Regions from separate parts of the Enterobacter bugandensis genome, predicted to be linked through region 2. Evidence: predicted binding sites of a transcription regulator. Region 2 holds the regulator's gene; the other holds the start of a gene.
The links. The regulator CRP, encoded in region 2, controls carbon source genes, mostly activating them, when cyclic AMP is high. The targets are predictions, from matches to a motif close to ATGTGANNNNNNTCACAT.

Region 1 (6,512 bases), 3.5 Mb from region 2:
TTGAACGCTCATAAACTGCAGCGATTTCGGATCCCACTTCTGCGGATGGCCTTTAATACGTGACGAAATGATAAACGCCGTCGCGTTGAAGCCATACTCTTTCAGCACAGGATACGCGTAGCGGCTCACCGACTTCAGGCCGTCGTCAAAGGTAATCACCACCGCCTTCGCGGGCAGGTTCATCTTGTTGCGCACGTAGCCTTCCAGCTGATACATCGTCAGCGTGGTGTACCCCTGGTCGCGAAGCCAGGTCATCTGGTTGCTGAACGCGCGCACGCTGGTGGTGGTGGAGGTATGACGAAAACGGGTGTTCTCCTCATCGCGCAGGATATGGTGATAGGTCAGAACCGGAATGCCGTTATCTTCCTGCGCGTCCAGGCTGCTTATCCACGCCAGGCGGTTGCCGATGCGGATCTGATACCAGGTCTGGTTCAGGCGGTCTTTGAGTTTATTCAGAATGGGATAGCGCAGGTTGGCGCTCAGGGTGCCAAAGGGCGCGCTTCCGCTATTGGGCGCGTTATAGACGGGCGTATCTTTCCAGGTGATGAGGTTCTGGTTACTGAGCGGCTTGTTCAGGTCGCCCAGGCTGTCCTCAACGCGTTGCTTACCCTGCACTTTCTCAAGGTGGTCTTTATCAATAAAGCCGGTACCGAACCCGAAGCGAAATTCGTAATAATCCGCCGCCGCGGGAAAGACCGCGATGATCTGCCCTGCGCGAATATTGCCCACATTAACCACGGAGTTACCTACCTGAGCCCAGATGGCAGCATCCTCAGTGGTTTGCATATATTGAGCAGGAAGCCCTTGCTGACTTATCAGGCTAGCAGACGCCCCGCCGGAAACCAGCAGCAAAAGGAGAAAGAACACGCGCATGAACATAGGATATAAATCGACACGGGAAATCAGTCGCCATTGTAGCAAAAGCGACATCAATACCAATGTTTAATGCTTATACAGATCGTGAAGCAGAACGAAAGGCGGGTTTTTCTGCTGCTGGTGCCACAGGCTGCTCACCTCCGGCTGGCCCTCCGCCACGATAGCGTGCCGAAACTCTGCGCTGCTCAATGAGGCGCGAAGCGGATAGAGGGCTTCGAGTAAAGGCAGGCTGATACCGGAGATCACTTCACAGTTATCATGCTTGTGGCTCAGCAAAGCGGCCGCGCGGTAAGGCGCCGCGCCGGATTTATCGGTAAGAAAAATGACGCCCTCTCCAGAGTCGGTTTCATGCAGGGCATCGCACATCATGCGGCTGAGCATGTTGGTGCTTAGCCCGCGCCAGTAATTCACCGCCCGGCATTGCGCCAGCGGGCCAAATTTGGCCTCAAGCGTATCCAGCATGTCCTGCGCTCGTTCATCGTGGCAGGTGATCACCCATCCCAGCATAACTCTCTCCTTAGCAGGCAAGTAGTTTAGCGGAGTGAAGGTTTGCTTACGGTGATAACCGTCAAAGAAAGTGCCCGGCAACCAGAGCGTCGCCGGGCAGAGGGTTAACTACGCAGACCGCGCCCGCGCTGTATCAGATACCAGCACAGCAGGTAGAAGGCGATGATGAATACCACCAGCACCGCCACCGTGGTAAACAGCGGAACATCGGTAATGCCGAGGAAGCCAAAGCGGAAGCCGCTGATCATGTAGACGATCGGGTTCAGATGCGACAGCGCCTGCCAGAACGGCGGCAGCAGCGTCAGGGAGTAGAACACCCCGCCGAGATAGGTCAGCGGCGTCAGCACAAAGGTCGGGATCAGGCTGATGTCGTCAAACGTTTTAGCGAACACCGCATTCAACAGACCGGCCAGCGAGAACAGAATTGCCGTCAGCAGCAGAGTCAGCGCCACGAACAGCCACGAGTGCACCTGGAACGGCACGAAGAACAGCGAAATCGCCGTCACCAGGATGCCCACGCACAGCCCGCGCGCCACGCCGCCGCCCACGTAACCGGCTATGATGACGTGCGTTGGCACCGGCGCCACCAGCAACTCTTCAATATTACGCTGGAACTTAGCGCTGAAGAACGACGAGGCCACGTTTGCGTAGGCGTTGGTGATCACCGCCATCATAATCAGGCCCGGCACGATAAACTGCATATAGGTAAAACCGTGCATCTCACCAATGCGGGAACCAATCAGGTTGCCGAAGATGATGAAATAGAGCGTCATGGTGATGACCGGCGGTACCAGGGTTTGCACCCAGATACGCATAAAGCGGTTTATCTCTTTCGCCCAGATACTTTTCAGCGCGACCCAATAAAGATGCGTCATGCCTTGTCTCCTTGTTTATCCTGCACCAGAGAGACAAACAGCTCTTCCAGTCGGTTCGCTTTGTTACGCATGCTTAAAACCTGAATCCCCTGCGCGCTCAGCTGGGAGAACACGCTGTTGATCCCCTGCTCGCGCAGCACTTCCACTTCCAGCGTTGAGGTATCAACCAGGCGATACTGGTACCCTTCAAGCTTCGGTAGCGGGCTTTTTGCCGCCAGATCGAGAATAAACGTTTCGGATTTCAGCTTGGAGAGCAGATCCTTCATCGAGGTGTTCTCCACCAGCTCGCCGTGCTGAATGATGCCGATGTTGCGGCATAGCATCTCTGCTTCTTCAAGGTAGTGGGTGGTCAAAATGATGGTGGTGCCTTTGTCGTTGAGATCCTTGAGGAAACCCCACATAGAACGACGCAGTTCGATATCCACGCCTGCGGTGGGTTCATCAAGGATCAGCAGCTTCGGCTCGTGCATCAGCGCACGGGCAATCATCAGGCGGCGCTTCATCCCGCCGGACAACATCCGTGCACGTTCGTTACGCTTTTCCCACAAATCAAGCTGTTTCAGGTACTTTTCGCTACGCTCAAGCGCCTCTTTACGCTCAACGCCGTAATAACCCGCCTGGTTAACGACAATCTGCTGCACCGTCTCAAACGGGTTGAAGTTGAACTCCTGCGGTACCAGCCCCAGCTGGCGCTTGGCGTTTACCACATCTTTTTGCAGGTCGTAACCAAAGACGCTCACCCGTCCGGACGTTTTATTCACCAGCGAGCTGATGATCCCGATGGTGGTGGATTTCCCCGCCCCGTTCGGCCCCAGAAGCGCGTAAAAATCCCCGGCCTCTACTTTTAGGTCTATCCCGCGTAGCGCCTGAACGCCACCCGGATAGGTTTTTTTAAGCTGCTCAAGCTCCAGTGCAATTGCCATGAATTTAACTTACCTTCAGTTCTTACACACGTTGTGTGGTTTCATTAAAAGTCGGGTTACCCTATAGTAGCGCAACGCAATTACTCGGTTACAGGTCGCTAACCTCCATGAACGACATAGATACACTCATTAGCAACAATGCACTATGGTCAAAAATGCTGGTGGAGGAAGACCCCGGATTTTTTGGAAAACTCGCACAAGCCCAGAACCCGCGCTTTCTCTGGATTGGCTGTTCAGACAGCCGCGTACCTGCCGAGCGCCTGACCGGCCTTGAGCCCGGCGAACTGTTTGTTCACCGCAACGTCGCCAACCTGGTGATTCATACCGATCTCAACTGCCTTTCCGTGGTTCAGTATGCCGTTGACGTCCTGGAAGTCGAGCACATCATTATTTGCGGCCACTACGGCTGCGGCGGCGTGCAGGCGGCGGTTGAAAACCCGGAACTGGGTTTAATTGATAACTGGCTGCTGCACATCCGCGATATCTGGTTCAAACATAGTTCACTGCTCGGCGAAATGCCGCAGGAGCGACGCATGGACACGCTGTGCGAGCTGAACGTGATGGAGCAGGTATATAACCTTGGGCATTCGACCATCATGCAGTCGGCGTGGAAACGCGGGCAGAAGGTATCAATCCACGGCTGGGCGTACGGTATTCACGATGGCCTGCTGCGCAATCTGGAAGTCACCGCCACCAATCGCGAAACGCTGGAGCAGCGTTACCGTTCGGGGATTGCCAACCTCAAGCTTAAGCATGTGAACCATAAATAAAGCCGGGGGTTTTCGCCCTCTCCCCGTGGGAGAGGGTCGGAGTGAGGGCATCAGCCCGCAATTACTCGTCCAGCAATACCACTTTCCCAACATACGGCAGATGACGATAACGCTGCGCGTAATCAATACCGTAACCCACCACGAACTCGTCCGGGATGGAGAAACCGACAAACTCTACCGGCACCTGCACTTCACGACGCTCCGGTTTATCCAGCAGCGTACAAATCGCCAGCGATTTCGGCTCGCGCAGGCTCAGGATCTCGCGCACCTTTGAAAGGGTGTTGCCGGAGTCGATAATGTCCTCAACGATCAACACATCTTTGCCACGAATATCTTCATCCAGATCTTTCAGGATTTTCACATCACGGGTTGTGGACATGCCGCTGCCGTAGCTGGAAGCGGTCATAAAATCGACCTCGTGCGGTACCTGCACTTCACGGCACAGGTCTGCCATGAACATGAAAGAACCGCGCAGCAGACCAACCAGCACCATTTCGCTGCCGCTGTCCTTGTAATGCTCGGTGATTTGACGACCCAGTTCGGCGATACGCGCTTTGATCTCGGCTTCCGGGATCATCACTTCAACAGTATGTTTCATATTACTAACCAAATGATTTTGATGAAAATCTTTCAATGCGGATGAATCTTGCTCCGGCATCGATACGCAAGCCAGCCATTATATCAGTAAATGGATAAGCCTGGCGTATGAGTTATAAAAAGCAAATATTGTGATTCCGATCACACTTGTTAACACCTATAATTAGTTGCTAGCAAATTATTAACAAAAACTGACGAGTACACTTTCTATGGCTGAAACAAACACTAAACAGCCGCGTCTACTGGTGACACTAACAGCGCTATTCGCCGCCTTCTGCGGCCTATACCTGTTAATCGGTGGCGTCTGGCTGGTCGCGATCGGCGGCTCCTGGTACTACCCGATTGCGGGCCTGGTTATGCTTGGCGTAACCGTCCTGCTCTGGCGTAGAAAACAATCCGCACTGTGGCTGTATGCCGCCCTCCTTCTTGCCACCATGCTCTGGGGCGTCTGGGAAGTCGGTTTCGATTTCTGGGCCCTGACGCCGCGCAGCGACATCCTGGTCTTCTTCGGTATCTGGCTGATCCTGCCGTTTGTCTGGCGCCGCCTGATTGTTCCTTCCAGCGGTGCCGTTGCAGCCCTGCTGGTGGCGCTGTTAATCAGCGGCGGCATTCTCACCTGGGCTGGCTTTAACGACCCGCAGGAGATCAACGGTACGCTGAACGCGGAATCCACGCCTGCGGCAGCTATCTCGCAGGTCGCTGACGGTGACTGGCCAGCTTATGGCCGTAACCAGGAAGGTCAACGTTACTCCCCGCTGAAGCAGATCAACGCGGACAACGTTAAGAACCTGAAAGAAGCCTGGGTATTCCGTACCGGCGACCTGAAGATGCCGAACGATCCGGGTGAACTGACCAATGAAGTGACGCCAATTAAAGTCGGCGATATGCTCTACCTGTGTACGGCGCACCAGCGTCTGTTCGCGCTCGACGCGGCCACCGGTAAAGAGAAATGGCACTTTGATCCACAGCTGAACTCCAACCCGTCCTTCCAGCATGTCACCTGCCGCGGCGTTTCTTACCACGAAGCGCGCGCCGATAATGCCAGCCCGGAAGTCATTGCTGACTGTCCTCGCCGCATTATGCTGCCGGTGAACGATGGCCGTCTGTTTGCCATCAACGCTGAGACCGGCAAGCTGTGCGAAACCTTCGCCAACAAAGGCATTCTGAACCTGCAGACCAACATGCCGGACACCACGCCGGGTCTGTATGAGCCAACCTCCCCGCCAATCATCACCGATAAAACCATCGTGATTGCCGGTTCGGTAACGGATAACTTCTCTACGCGTGAAACCTCCGGCGTTATCCGTGGTTTCGACGTGAACACCGGTAAACTGCTGTGGGCTTTCGACCCAGGCGCGAAAGATCCAAACGCGATCCCGTCTGACGAGCACACCTTTACCTTCAACTCGCCGAACTCCTGGGCACCAGCCGCGTATGACGCGAAGCTGGACCTGGTCTACCTGCCGATGGGCGTATCCACGCCGGATATCTGGGGAGGTAACCGCACACCGGAGCAGGAACGTTATGCGAGCGCTATCCTGGCGCTGAACGCAACCACCGGTAAGCTGGCGTGGAGCTACCAGACCGTTCACCACGATCTGTGGGATATGGATATGCCGTCCCAGCCGACGCTGGCGGACATTACCGTTAACGGCAAAACCGTGCCGGTCATTTACGCTCCGGCTAAAACCGGCAACATCTTCGTGCTGGATCGCAGCAACGGTAAGCTGGTTGTGCCTGCCCCGGAAAAACCGGTTCCGCAGGGTGCGGCCAAAGGCGATTACGTCAGCAAAACCCAGCCGTTCTCTGACCTGAGCTTCCGTCCGAAGAAAGACCTCAGCGGTGCAGACATGTGGGGTGCCACCATGTTTGACCAGCTGGTGTGCCGCGTGATGTTCCATCAGCTGCGCTATGAAGGCATCTTCACGCCGCCGTCTGAGCAGGGCACGCTGGTCTTCCCGGGC
Region 2 (11,409 bases):
GCCTTGCGCCCCAGTTCCAGCGCACTGGAGAACGTCTCACGGGAGAAGTGTTTCACACCTGCCTGCAACAATTCGTGAGCTTCAACACGCCCCCGGGCACGCGCCAGAATATTCAGGTGCGGGAAGTGCTGCTGACATAGCTCCACCAGCTTCATCGTATCTTCCGGATCGTTGCAGGTGATGACGATAGACTCCGCGGCTTCCGCCCCGGCCGAGCGCAGAAGCTCAAGCTGGGTGGCATCGCCGTAATAGACCTTGTAGCCATATTTGCGCATCAGGTTGACCGCGCTGATATCGCGCTCCAGCACCGTAATGCGCATTTTGTTCGCCATCAACAGGCGGCCAATCACCTGCCCGAAGCGGCCGAAGCCCACGACGATCACCTGCGGCTTATCGTCTTCTACCCACGGCGCTTCATCTTCATCGTCTGCCGGATTCAGGCGGCGCGACAGGAGTTTATCCACCATCTTCATCAGCAGAGGCGTGGTCATCATCGACAGCGTTACCGTCACCAGCAGCAGCGCCATCTGGTCATCTTTAAACAGCTTCTGGGAGGAGGCGGTGGAGAACAGCACAAACGCAAACTCACCACCCTGGCTCAACACGCTGGCAAACTGCATGCGTTCAGAACTGCGCAACCCGTAGATACGTGCCATGACGTACAGCACCAGCATTTTCACCGCCACCAGGATCGCAACACTCACCGCAACCCAGAGCAGATGGGTATAAAGCACGCCAAGATTGAGCGCCATTCCCACCGAAATAAAGAACAGGCCTAACAGCAGCCCTTTGAAGGGATCGATGGCAATTTCCAGTTCGTGCCGATATTCACTCTCCGCCAGCAGCACGCCGGCAATAAAGGTGCCCAGCGCCATCGACAGCCCCAGCGCGTCCATAAACAGCGCCGAGCCAAGCACCAGCAGCAGCGTCGCGGCGGTAAACACCTCACGCACGCCCGAGGCGGCAATAAAGCGGAACACCGGACGTAACAGGAAACGTCCGCCAATCAGCATGCCCGCAAAGGCCAGCACCTTCATGGAAATTTTTGCCCAGTCGAAGTGATCGTCGCCCGAGCCCGCCAGCAGCGGCACCAGTGCCAGCGCCGGGATCACCGCTAAATCCTGGAACAGCAGCACCGAAAAGCCCAGCTGTCCGGCCTCATTGCGGTTCATCCCCTTGTCGCGCATCAGCTGCAGCGCCATCGCCGTCGACGACATTGCGAGACCAATCCCGCCAATCACCGCCGCCTGCCAGGAAAAGTTGGTCAGCATTAACAGGCCAGCCAGAATCGCGGCGCTAAACAGCACCTGCGCGGCGCCCACGCCAAAGATAGAGCGTCGAAGCTGCCACAGCTTCGAAGGGTTCAGTTCGAGGCCGATGATGAACATCAGGAACACCACGCCGAGCTCCGAGAAGTGGAGAATTTCATCCACGTCGCTGATGAAACCCAGTCCCCATGGGCCAATGGCGATCCCTGCGAGCAAATACCCCAGCACCGCCCCGATGCCGATACGGGCGGCAAGCGGCACCGCGACGACGGCGGCAAATAAAAATAGCACCCCGGCGAGGAGTAAATTCGATCCTTCCATTAACGACCTCCTGCCGGAATCGGTGATGCCAGCCATTCGCCGTAGGCTCTGGCGTGGCTTGCGAGCGCTTTCGGATCCTGACGCCGCGCCCAGTAAACAATAATCGGGCTCATCCAGTGCATGCGGCACATGGCCGCCGTCAGCTCGAACGGCCTCAGGATGTCGCTCATGGGATAGCGGTTCAGCCCGTCGTGACGGTAGGCGCTTTCGGGTTCACCGGTGGTAATGACGCTCCGCCAATACTTTCCCGCCAGCTGGTTGCCCCCCACCCCGCTGGAGAAGCCCCGGCTCAGCACGCGGTCCAGCCACTCTTTCAGCAGCGCCGGACAGCTGTAGGTATAGAGCGGATGCTGAAATACAATCACGTCATGCTGACGCAGCAGTTCCTGCTCGTAAGGAATATCGATAAAGAAATCAGGATAGTGCGCGTAGAGATCGTGCACCGTGACGTTACTGAGCTGTGTGGCCGGCTTAAGCAGCACCCGGTTCGCCACCGAGTCCTGAGATTCCGGATGGGCATACAGCAGCAGCACTTTCGCTGTCTGAGACATCACTCCCCTCCCGGTTCTGTTTTTGTGTATTGTTGTCGTTTTGGGCTACCATGGCGGCCCGGTGGGGAAAATGGCCCACACCTTACATTATCATAATGACAAATTAACATAGTCGGAACATACGGCGCTTCTATGATTGTTTTCTCCTCGTTACAAATTCGTCGCGGCGTGCGCGTCCTGCTGGATAACGCCACTGCTACCATCAACCCGGGCCAGAAAGTGGGTCTGGTCGGCAAAAACGGCTGCGGTAAATCCACCCTGCTGGCGCTGCTGAAAAACGAGATTAGCGCGGATGGCGGTAACTTTACCTTCCCGGGGAACTGGCAGCTCGCGTGGGTAAACCAGGAGACGCCAGCCCTGAGCGAACCGGCACTCGACTATGTTATCGACGGCGATCGCGAATACCGTAAGCTCGAAGCGGAACTCAACGCGGCCAACGAGCGCAACGACGGTCACGCCATCGCTACCGTTCACGGCAAGCTGGACGCCATCGACGCGTGGACCATTCGCTCCCGCGCCTCCAGCCTGCTGCACGGCCTGGGCTTCAGCAATGAACAGCTTGAACGCCCGGTAAGCGACTTCTCCGGCGGCTGGCGCATGCGCCTCAACCTGGCGCAGGCGCTGATCTGCCGCTCAGACCTGCTCCTGCTCGATGAACCGACCAACCACCTCGATCTCGATGCGGTTATTTGGCTCGAGAAGTGGCTCAAGAGCTATCAGGGCACTCTGATTCTCATCTCCCACGACCGCGACTTCCTCGATCCGGTGGTGGATAAAATCATTCATATCGAACAGCAAACCATGTTCGAGTACACCGGCAACTACAGCTCCTTCGAGCGCCAGCGCGCGACGCGCCTTGCTCAGCAGCAGTCGATGTATGAAAGCCAACAGCAACGCGTGGCGCACCTGCAGAGCTTCGTGGATCGCTTCAAAGCTAAAGCGTCAAAAGCCAAGCAGGCCCAGAGCCGCATTAAAATGCTGGAACGCATGGAGATGATCGCCCCGGCACACGTGGATAACCCGTTCCACTTCAGCTTCCGCGCGCCGGAAAGCCTGCCGAACCCGCTTCTGAAGATGGAAAAGGTCAGCGCTGGTTATGGGGATCGCATCATCCTCGACTCTATCAAGCTTAACCTGGTGCCGGGTTCGCGCATTGGCCTGCTGGGGCGCAACGGCGCCGGTAAATCAACGTTAATTAAGCTGCTCGCGGGCGAGCTTAACCCAACCAGCGGTGAAATCGGCCTGGCGAAGGGCATTAAGCTTGGCTATTTCGCCCAGCATCAGCTGGAATTTTTACGCGCGGATGAATCCCCGATTCAGCATCTGGCGCGTCTTGCGCCGCAGGAAATGGAGCAGAAACTGCGCGACTACCTCGGCGGCTTCGGCTTCCAGGGCGATAAGGTGACCGAAAACACCGAGCGTTTCTCGGGCGGCGAAAAAGCCCGTCTGGTGCTGGCGCTGATCGTCTGGCAGAGACCCAACCTGCTGCTGCTCGATGAACCGACCAACCACCTGGATCTCGACATGCGTCAGGCGCTGACCGAAGCGCTGATTGAGTTCGAAGGCGCACTGGTTGTCGTGTCGCACGATCGCCACCTGATCCGCTCCACCACCGACGATCTCTACCTGGTACACGGCGGCAAAGTCGAACCGTTCGACGGCGATCTTGAAGATTACCAGCAGTGGCTGACGGACGTACAAAAGCAGGAAAACCAGCCGGAAGAGTCAGCGAAAGACAACGTCAACAGCGCACAGTCGCGTAAAGACCAGAAGCGCCGCGAAGCGGAACTGCGCACCCAGACCCAGCCGCTGCGTAAAGAGATTGCCCGTCTTGAAAAAGAGATGGAAAAGCTCAACGCCACGCTTGCCGCCGTCGAAGAGAAGCTGGGCGACAGCGACCTGTACGATCAGAGCCGTAAAGCGGAGCTAACGGATTGTCTGCAAACGCAGGCGAAAGCCAAATCCAGCCTCGAAGAGTGCGAAATGGCATGGCTGGATGCCCAGGAACAGCTGGAAGCGATGCTGCAGGCAGACTGAATTTTTACCCCGTTGTGAGAACGGAATCTATCTCTGGTTCGGAAATCCAGGCTAAACGGGGTACAATTCGGAAAGTATAGTGAATTTCTGACAAGAATCAGCATCGTCCTTATGACCCAAATCATTCCATCAGACTTCGACATTACAGCCGAAGACAGCACCGAGTTCGTGCCCATGCGCGGCGTGACCAACTGCCATTTGCAGACCATGCTGCCGCGGCTGATCCGCCGCAAGGTCCAGTTCACTCCGCACTGGCAACGGCTCGATCTGCCGGACGGTGATTTTCTGGATCTCGCCTGGAGCGAAGCGCCGGAACAGGCTCTTCATAAGCCGCGTCTGGTGGTTTTTCACGGTTTAGAAGGCAGCCTGCACAGTCCGTATGCGCATGGGTTAATTGAGGCCGCCAAAGCGCGCGGCTGGCTCGGCGTGGTGATGCATTTTCGCGGCTGTAGCGGCGAGCCGAATCGTCAGAAACGCATTTATCACTCGGGTGAAACCGAAGATGGCACGTGGTTTCTGCACTGGCTGCGGGAAAATTATGGCGCCGCGCCAACGGCCGCCGTGGGCTACTCGCTGGGCGGTAATATGCTCGCCTGTCTGCTGGCCAAAGAGGGCGACAGCGTACCGCTGAATGCAGCAGTGATTGTCTCCGCACCGTTTATGCTGGAGCAGTGCAGCTACCACATGGAAAAAGGCTTTTCCCGCGTCTATCAGCGCTATCTGCTCAACCTGCTGAAAGCCAACGCGGCGCGAAAGCTGAAGGCCTATCCGGATACCCTGCCGGTAAGCCTGCGCCAGCTGAAAAAGGTACGCTGCATCCGCGAATTCGACGATCTGATCACCGCCAAAATTCACGGCTTCGCCGATGCTATCGACTATTACCGACAGTGCAGCGCCATGCCGCTGCTCAGCAAAATCACGCAGCCGACGCTGATTATTCACGCCAAAGATGACCCGTTCATGGATCATCACTCTATTCCCGCGCAGGAATTCCTGCCTGACAACGTTCACTACCAGCTGACCGAACATGGTGGCCACGTGGGGTTCATCGGCGGCACGCTGCGCAGGCCGAAAATGTGGCTGGAAGCGCGCATTCCTGACTGGCTGACTCCTTATCTGGATGGTGCAAAATGATCATTCCCTGGCAGGATCTGGCTCCCGAAACGCTCGATAATCTGATTGAAAGCTTTGTATTACGCGAAGGCACCGATTATGGTGAACATGAGCGTTCGCTTGAGCAAAAGGTCAACGATGTAAAACGCCAGCTGAAAAGCGGCGACGTGGTGCTGGTGTGGTCAGAACTGCATGAGACGGTCAATATCATGCCCCGCAACGCGTTTCACGGCTGATCTTCCAACCTTTTCCGTCAGGGAGTTGCTATGTCTGCCAGACATCCCATTATTGCCGTTACGGGGTCGAGTGGTGCGGGAACCACCACCACCAGCCTCGCTTTTCGCAAGATTTTCGCCCAGCTGAATCTCCGTTCGGCGGAGGTCGAAGGCGACAGCTTTCACCGCTATACGCGGCCTGAGATGGACATGGCGATCCGCAAGGCGCGCGATCTGGGTAAACACATCAGCTACTTTGGCCCCGAAGCCAATGATTTCGGCCTGCTGGAGCAAACCTTCCGCGAATACGGTCAGAGCGGTACCGGGCAGTCCCGTAAGTATCTGCACACCTACGACGAAGCCGTACCCTGGAACCAGGTGCCGGGCACCTTTACCCCCTGGCAACCGCTGCCGGAACCCACCGACGTGCTGTTTTATGAAGGATTGCACGGCGGCGTTGTTACGCCTCAGCACGACGTGGCGCGCCATGTGGATCTGCTGGTCGGGGTGGTGCCGATCGTTAACCTGGAGTGGATCCAGAAGCTGACGCGCGACATGAGCGAGCGCGGCCATTCGCGCGAGGCGGTAATGGACTCGGTGGTGCGCTCCATGGAAGATTACATCAACTATCTCACGCCGCAGTTCTCCCGCACGCACATTAACTTCCAGCGCGTGCCGACCGTGGACACTTCCAATCCGTTCGCGGCGAAAAGCATCCCGTCGCTGGATGAGAGCTTTGTGGTGATCCACTTCCGCAATCTTGAAGGCATTGATTACCCCTGGCTGCTGGCGATGCTGCAGGGCTCGTTTATTTCCCACATGAATACGTTAGTGGTTCCCGGTGGAAAAATGGGGCTGGCAATGGAGCTGATCATGACGCCGCTGGTGGAGCGACTGATGGAAGGGAAGCAGATCGCGTGAACATGTTCCCTCTCCCCGTGGGAGAGGGTTAGGGTGAGGGCATCAACACGCACGATGCCCCAATAATTAAGCCTCGATCACTTCATACGAATGGGTGATTTTTACCGCTTTCTCCAGCATTAACGCCACAGAGCAGTATTTCTCCGCAGAGAGATCCACCGCGCGTGAGACCGCCGCGTCTTTCAGTTCTTTCCCGGTGACAACAAAGTGCAGATTAATGTGGGTGAACAGGCGTGGCGCCTCTTCGCGACGCTCTGAGGTGAGTTTAACCTCGCAATCCGTCACGTCATGACGGCCTTTTTGCAGAATCGACACCACGTCGATCGCGCTGCATCCGCCTGCCGCCATCAGCACCATTTCCATTGGGCTTGGAGCTTTATCGCCGGAGTTACCATCCATCAAAATCTGGTGTCCTGATGCGGACTCGCCCAGGAACGTTAAACCTTCAACCCACTTCACGCGCGCTTGCATATTCATTAACTCCAACGTTGCATTTTTGGTGACAGATTACGCGTGCGTTACATTTCTCGCAATGGAAGGCGACCTGCATCATGCTGAAGCGAGACACCAGGAGACACGCGGCAAAAGCTATGCTAAAACACTCAGGATGCTACAGTAATACATTGACGTTACACATGTATGCAGAGGACATCAAACTTTACTGGCTGCGAAACGTTACGACAGCCGACTTCCCAGGGTATGGGTAAGAATTCGATTGCAACCCCAGAGTCCGGATGCATCTGATGACTCTGGTGACAGCTTATAACAGAGGATAACAGCGCATGGTGCTTGGCAAACCGCAAACAGACCCGACTCTCGAATGGTTCTTGTCTCATTGCCACATTCATAAGTACCCATCGAAGAGCACGCTGATTCACCAGGGTGAAAAAGCGGAAACGTTGTATTACATCGTCAAAGGCTCGGTGGCAGTGCTGATCAAAGATGAGGAAGGCAAAGAGATGATCCTTTCCTATCTGAACCAGGGCGATTTTATCGGTGAACTGGGCCTGTTTGAAGAAGGCCAGGAACGTAGCGCCTGGGTTCGCGCAAAGACAGCATGTGAAGTGGCTGAAATTTCTTATAAGAAATTCCGTCAGTTGATTCAGGTAAACCCTGACATCCTGATGCGTCTTTCTTCCCAGATGGCGCGCCGTCTGCAGGTGACGTCAGAGAAAGTGGGTAACCTCGCCTTCCTGGACGTGACTGGCCGTATCGCGCAGACTCTGCTGAACCTGGCGAAACAGCCAGACGCGATGACCCACCCGGACGGCATGCAAATTAAAATTACCCGTCAGGAAATCGGTCAGATCGTCGGTTGCTCCCGCGAAACGGTGGGCCGTATTCTGAAAATGCTGGAAGATCAAAACCTGATCTCCGCCCACGGTAAAACCATCGTGGTTTACGGAACCCGTTAATCCTGCCTAAACGGCGTGCCATCGCAAGGTGTCACGCCGTTTTTGTCTCTATTCCCCATGTGGCGCAGGCTGATCTATCACCCGGAAGTTAACTACGCACTACGACAAACGCTGGTGCTATGTCTTCCCGTGGCCGTGGGCCTGATCCTGGGACATCTTCAGCAGGGCCTGCTGTTTTCTCTCGTCCCCGCCTGCTGCAACATTGCCGGTCTGGACACGCCCCATAAACGCTTTTTCAAACGTCTGATAATTGGCGGCTCGCTGTTTGCTGGCTGTAGCCTCGCGGTGCAGCTTCTGCTGGCTCGCGATATTCCCCTGCCGCTGATCCTGACCGTGCTGGCGATGACCCTCGGCGTCACCGCCGAAATCAGCTCGCTCCATGCCCGTCTGCTTCCCGCGTCACTCATTGCGGCCATCTTCACCCTGAGCCTCGCCGGTAATATGCCCGTGTGGGAGCCGCTGCTGATCTACGCCCTCGGCACGCTGTGGTACGGGCTGTTTAACTGGTTCTGGTTCTGGCTGTGGCGGGAGCAGCCGCTGCGCGAATCTCTGAGCCTGCTCTACGTGCAGCTTGCGGATTACTGTGAAGCCAAATACACTCTGCTCACCCAGCATACGGATCCGGAAAAATCCTTACCGCCGTTGCTGACGCGCCAGCAAAAGGTGGTAGACCTGATAAGCCAATGCTATCAGCAGCTGCATATGCTCGCCGCCAACAAGAACCACGAATATAAACGGCTGTTGCGCACCTTTCAGGTGGGGCTGGATCTTCAGGAGCATATCTCCGTTAGCCTTCACCACCCGCAGGAGGTGCAAAAGCTGGTTGAGCGCAGCCATGCCGAAGCGGTGATCCGCTGGAACGCACAAACCGTCTCCGCGCGCCTGCGGGTGCTGGCCGATGATATTCTCTACCACCGCTACCCCACGCGCTTTAACATGGACAAACAGCTCGGCGCGCTGGAGAAAATCGCCCGTCAGCACCCGGATAACCCGGTCGGCCAGTTTGCCGCCTGGCACTTCAGCCGCATCGCCCGCGTGCTGCGCACCCAGCGCCCGCTTTATTCCCGTGACCTGATGGCGGATAAACAGAAACGTCTGCCGCTGCTGCCGGCGCTGAGAAGCTACCTGTCTCTGAAATCTTCCGCTCTGCGCAACGCTGCAAGGATTAGCGTCATGCTCAGTATCGCCAGCCTGATGGGCATGGCGCTCCACCTGCCGAAACCGTACTGGATCTTAATGACCGTGCTGTTTGTTACCCAGAACGGCTATGGCGCCACGCGGGTGCGCATTCTGCACCGGGCAGGCGGCACGATGGCGGGGCTGATTATTGCGGGCGTGACGCTGCATTTTCACGTGCCCGAGGGCTATACCCTGGCAGGGATGCTGGTGGTCACCCTGGTAAGCTATCTAATCATTCGCAAAAACTACGGCTGGGCGATGGTGGGCTTTACGGTGACGGCGGTATATACCCTGCAGCTGCTGACGCTTAACGGCGAACAGTTCATCGTTGCCCGCCTGATCGACACGCTGATCGGCTGCCTGATCGCCTTTGGGGGCATGGTCTGGCTGTGGCCGCAGTGGCAGAGCGGGCTGCTGAGGCAGAACGCCCACGACGCGCTGGAGGCCGATCAGCAGGCCATTCGTCTGATCCTGAGCGACGATCCGCAGCCTTCCCCGCTGGCGTATCAGCGGATGAAGGTCAACCAGGCGCACAACGCCCTGTTTAACTCGCTCAACCAGGCGATGCAGGAGCCGGGCTTTAACTCACACTATCTTGCCGATATGAAGCTGTGGGTCACGCACAGCCAGTTTATCGTCGAGCACATTAACGCCATGACCACGCTGGCGCGCGAACACACAATGCTGACGCCGGATCTGGCGCAGCGCTATTTGCAGTCCTGTGAAATTGCGTTGCAGCGGTGTCAGCAGCGTCTGGAGTATGACGCGCCGGGCGAGTCGGGGGATTCGAACATTCTGGAGGCACCGGAGACGCTGACCCACGGCCCGATGAGCACCCTGGAGCAGCATTTGCAGCGCGTGCTGGGACATCTGAACACCATGCACACCATTTCGTCGGTGGCATGGCGTCAGCGCCCGCATCACGGCATTTGGTTAACCCGGCGGTTAAAGCGAACCGAGTATTAGCCTTTTACGATCTTCTCGACCGCCGCGGCAAAGCGGGTTAACCCGTCTTCAATATCTTTCTCTTCCACCACCAGCGACGGCGCAAAGCGCATCACGTCAGGCCCAGCGTTTAGCACCATGACGCCTTCGTGGGCGGCTGCGTGCAGGAAATCGCGCGCGCGGCCTTTGTACTGCGGCTTAAGCTCCGCACCAATCAGCAGCCCCATGCCGCGGATCTCGCTGAATACGTCGTACTTATTGTTAATCTGCTGGAGATGCTGCACAAACAGCTCGCGTTTCGCGCTAACGCCGTTTAGCACCTCTGGCGTGTTGATGATGTCGAACGCGGCGCCCGCCACGGCGCTCGCCAGCGGGTTACCGCCGTAGGTCGAGCCGTGAGACCCGACGTGGAACGCAGAGGCAATCTCCTGCGTCGTCAGTACCGCACTCACCGGAAAACCGCCGCCGAGCGCTTTGGCGCTGGTCAGAATATCCGGCGTCACGCCGTAGTGCATATAGGCAAACAGCTCTCCGGTACGCCCCATCCCGCACTGCACTTCATCAAACACCAGCAGCGCCTGATGTTCGTCGCACAGTTCGCGCAGCCCTTTCAGGAATTCCGGGGTTGCCGCGGTCACGCCGCCTTCGCCCTGAATCGGCTCCACCACCACCGCGCAGGTGTGGTCGTCCATCACCGCTTTCACCGCGTGCAGATCGTTAAACGGCACGTGGATAATGTCGGCTGGTTTCGGACCGAAGCCGTCGGAATACTTCGGCTGGCCGCCAACGGAGACGGTAAAGAAGGAGCGCCCGTGGAAGGCGTTATGGAAGGCGATGATTTTAGTTTTGTACGGGCTGTGGCGCGTAGTTGCGTAGTAGCGCGCCAGCTTAAAGGCGGTTTCGTTGGCTTCGGTGCCGGAGTTCATAAACAGCACGCGCTCGGCAAACGTGGCATCAATGATCTTGCGGCCCAGGCGCAGCGCAGGTTCGTTGGTGAACACGTTGCTGGTGTGCCACAGGGTTTCACCCTGGGTTTTCAGCGCGTCCACCAGCGCAGGATGGCAGTGGCCCAGCGCCGTGACCGCAATACCGCCCGCGAAATCCACATACTCCTTGCCCTGCTGATCCCAGACGCGGCTGCCTTTCCCCTTCACCGGGATAAACTCAGCCGGTGCATAAATCGGCAGAATCACTTCATCGAATGTCGCGCGGGTAATTGCTGGTTGTTCAGTTGCCATGTCATGCCCATCCATTTTATGTCACATTCATTGTGAAAATATAATCACAAAATATGCATAAAAACTCACAGCAAGGCAACAGATATTCAGCGATTGAGGAAATTTGCCAGCAGTGCGTGCCCCTGCTCGCTGAGGATACTTTCAGGGTGGAACTGGACGCCTTCGAGATCCCACTCGCGGTGGCGAATCCCCATGATCTCCTGCGT

Region 1: hpt (hypoxanthine phosphoribosyltransferase) is a predicted target of CRP. The motif match lies at 4,678-4,695, and genes of this name have one in related genera.

Annotation. Positions count from the first base shown of each region.
Region 1 covers NZ_LT992502.1:843,110-849,621, reverse strand. Annotated here, with positions in the region: gene DG357_RS04100 (polysaccharide deacetylase family protein) at 1-879, opposite strand, end outside; gene DG357_RS04095 (PTS sugar transporter subunit IIA) at 943-1,383, opposite strand; gene DG357_RS04090 (ABC transporter permease) at 1,488-2,258, opposite strand; gene DG357_RS04085 (ABC transporter ATP-binding protein) at 2,255-3,181, opposite strand; gene can (carbonate dehydratase) at 3,289-3,951, shown strand; gene hpt (hypoxanthine phosphoribosyltransferase) at 4,013-4,549, opposite strand; gene DG357_RS04070 (glucose/quinate/shikimate family membrane-bound PQQ-dependent dehydrogenase) at 4,758-6,512, shown strand, end outside.
Region 2 covers NZ_LT992502.1:4,298,119-4,309,527, forward strand. Annotated here, with positions in the region: gene kefB (glutathione-regulated potassium-efflux system protein KefB) at 1-1,589, opposite strand, end outside; gene kefG (glutathione-regulated potassium-efflux system ancillary protein KefG) at 1,589-2,140, opposite strand; gene DG357_RS20925 (ABC transporter ATP-binding protein) at 2,273-4,177, shown strand; gene DG357_RS20930 (hydrolase) at 4,289-5,311, shown strand; gene DG357_RS20935 (YheU family protein) at 5,308-5,526, shown strand; gene DG357_RS20940 (phosphoribulokinase) at 5,557-6,426, shown strand; gene DG357_RS20945 (OsmC family protein) at 6,493-6,897, opposite strand; gene crp (cAMP-activated global transcriptional regulator CRP) at 7,209-7,841, shown strand; gene DG357_RS20955 (YccS/YhfK family putative transporter) at 7,899-9,986, shown strand; gene argD (bifunctional acetylornithine/succinyldiaminopimelate transaminase) at 9,983-11,203, opposite strand; gene pabA (aminodeoxychorismate synthase component 2) at 11,290-11,409, opposite strand, start outside.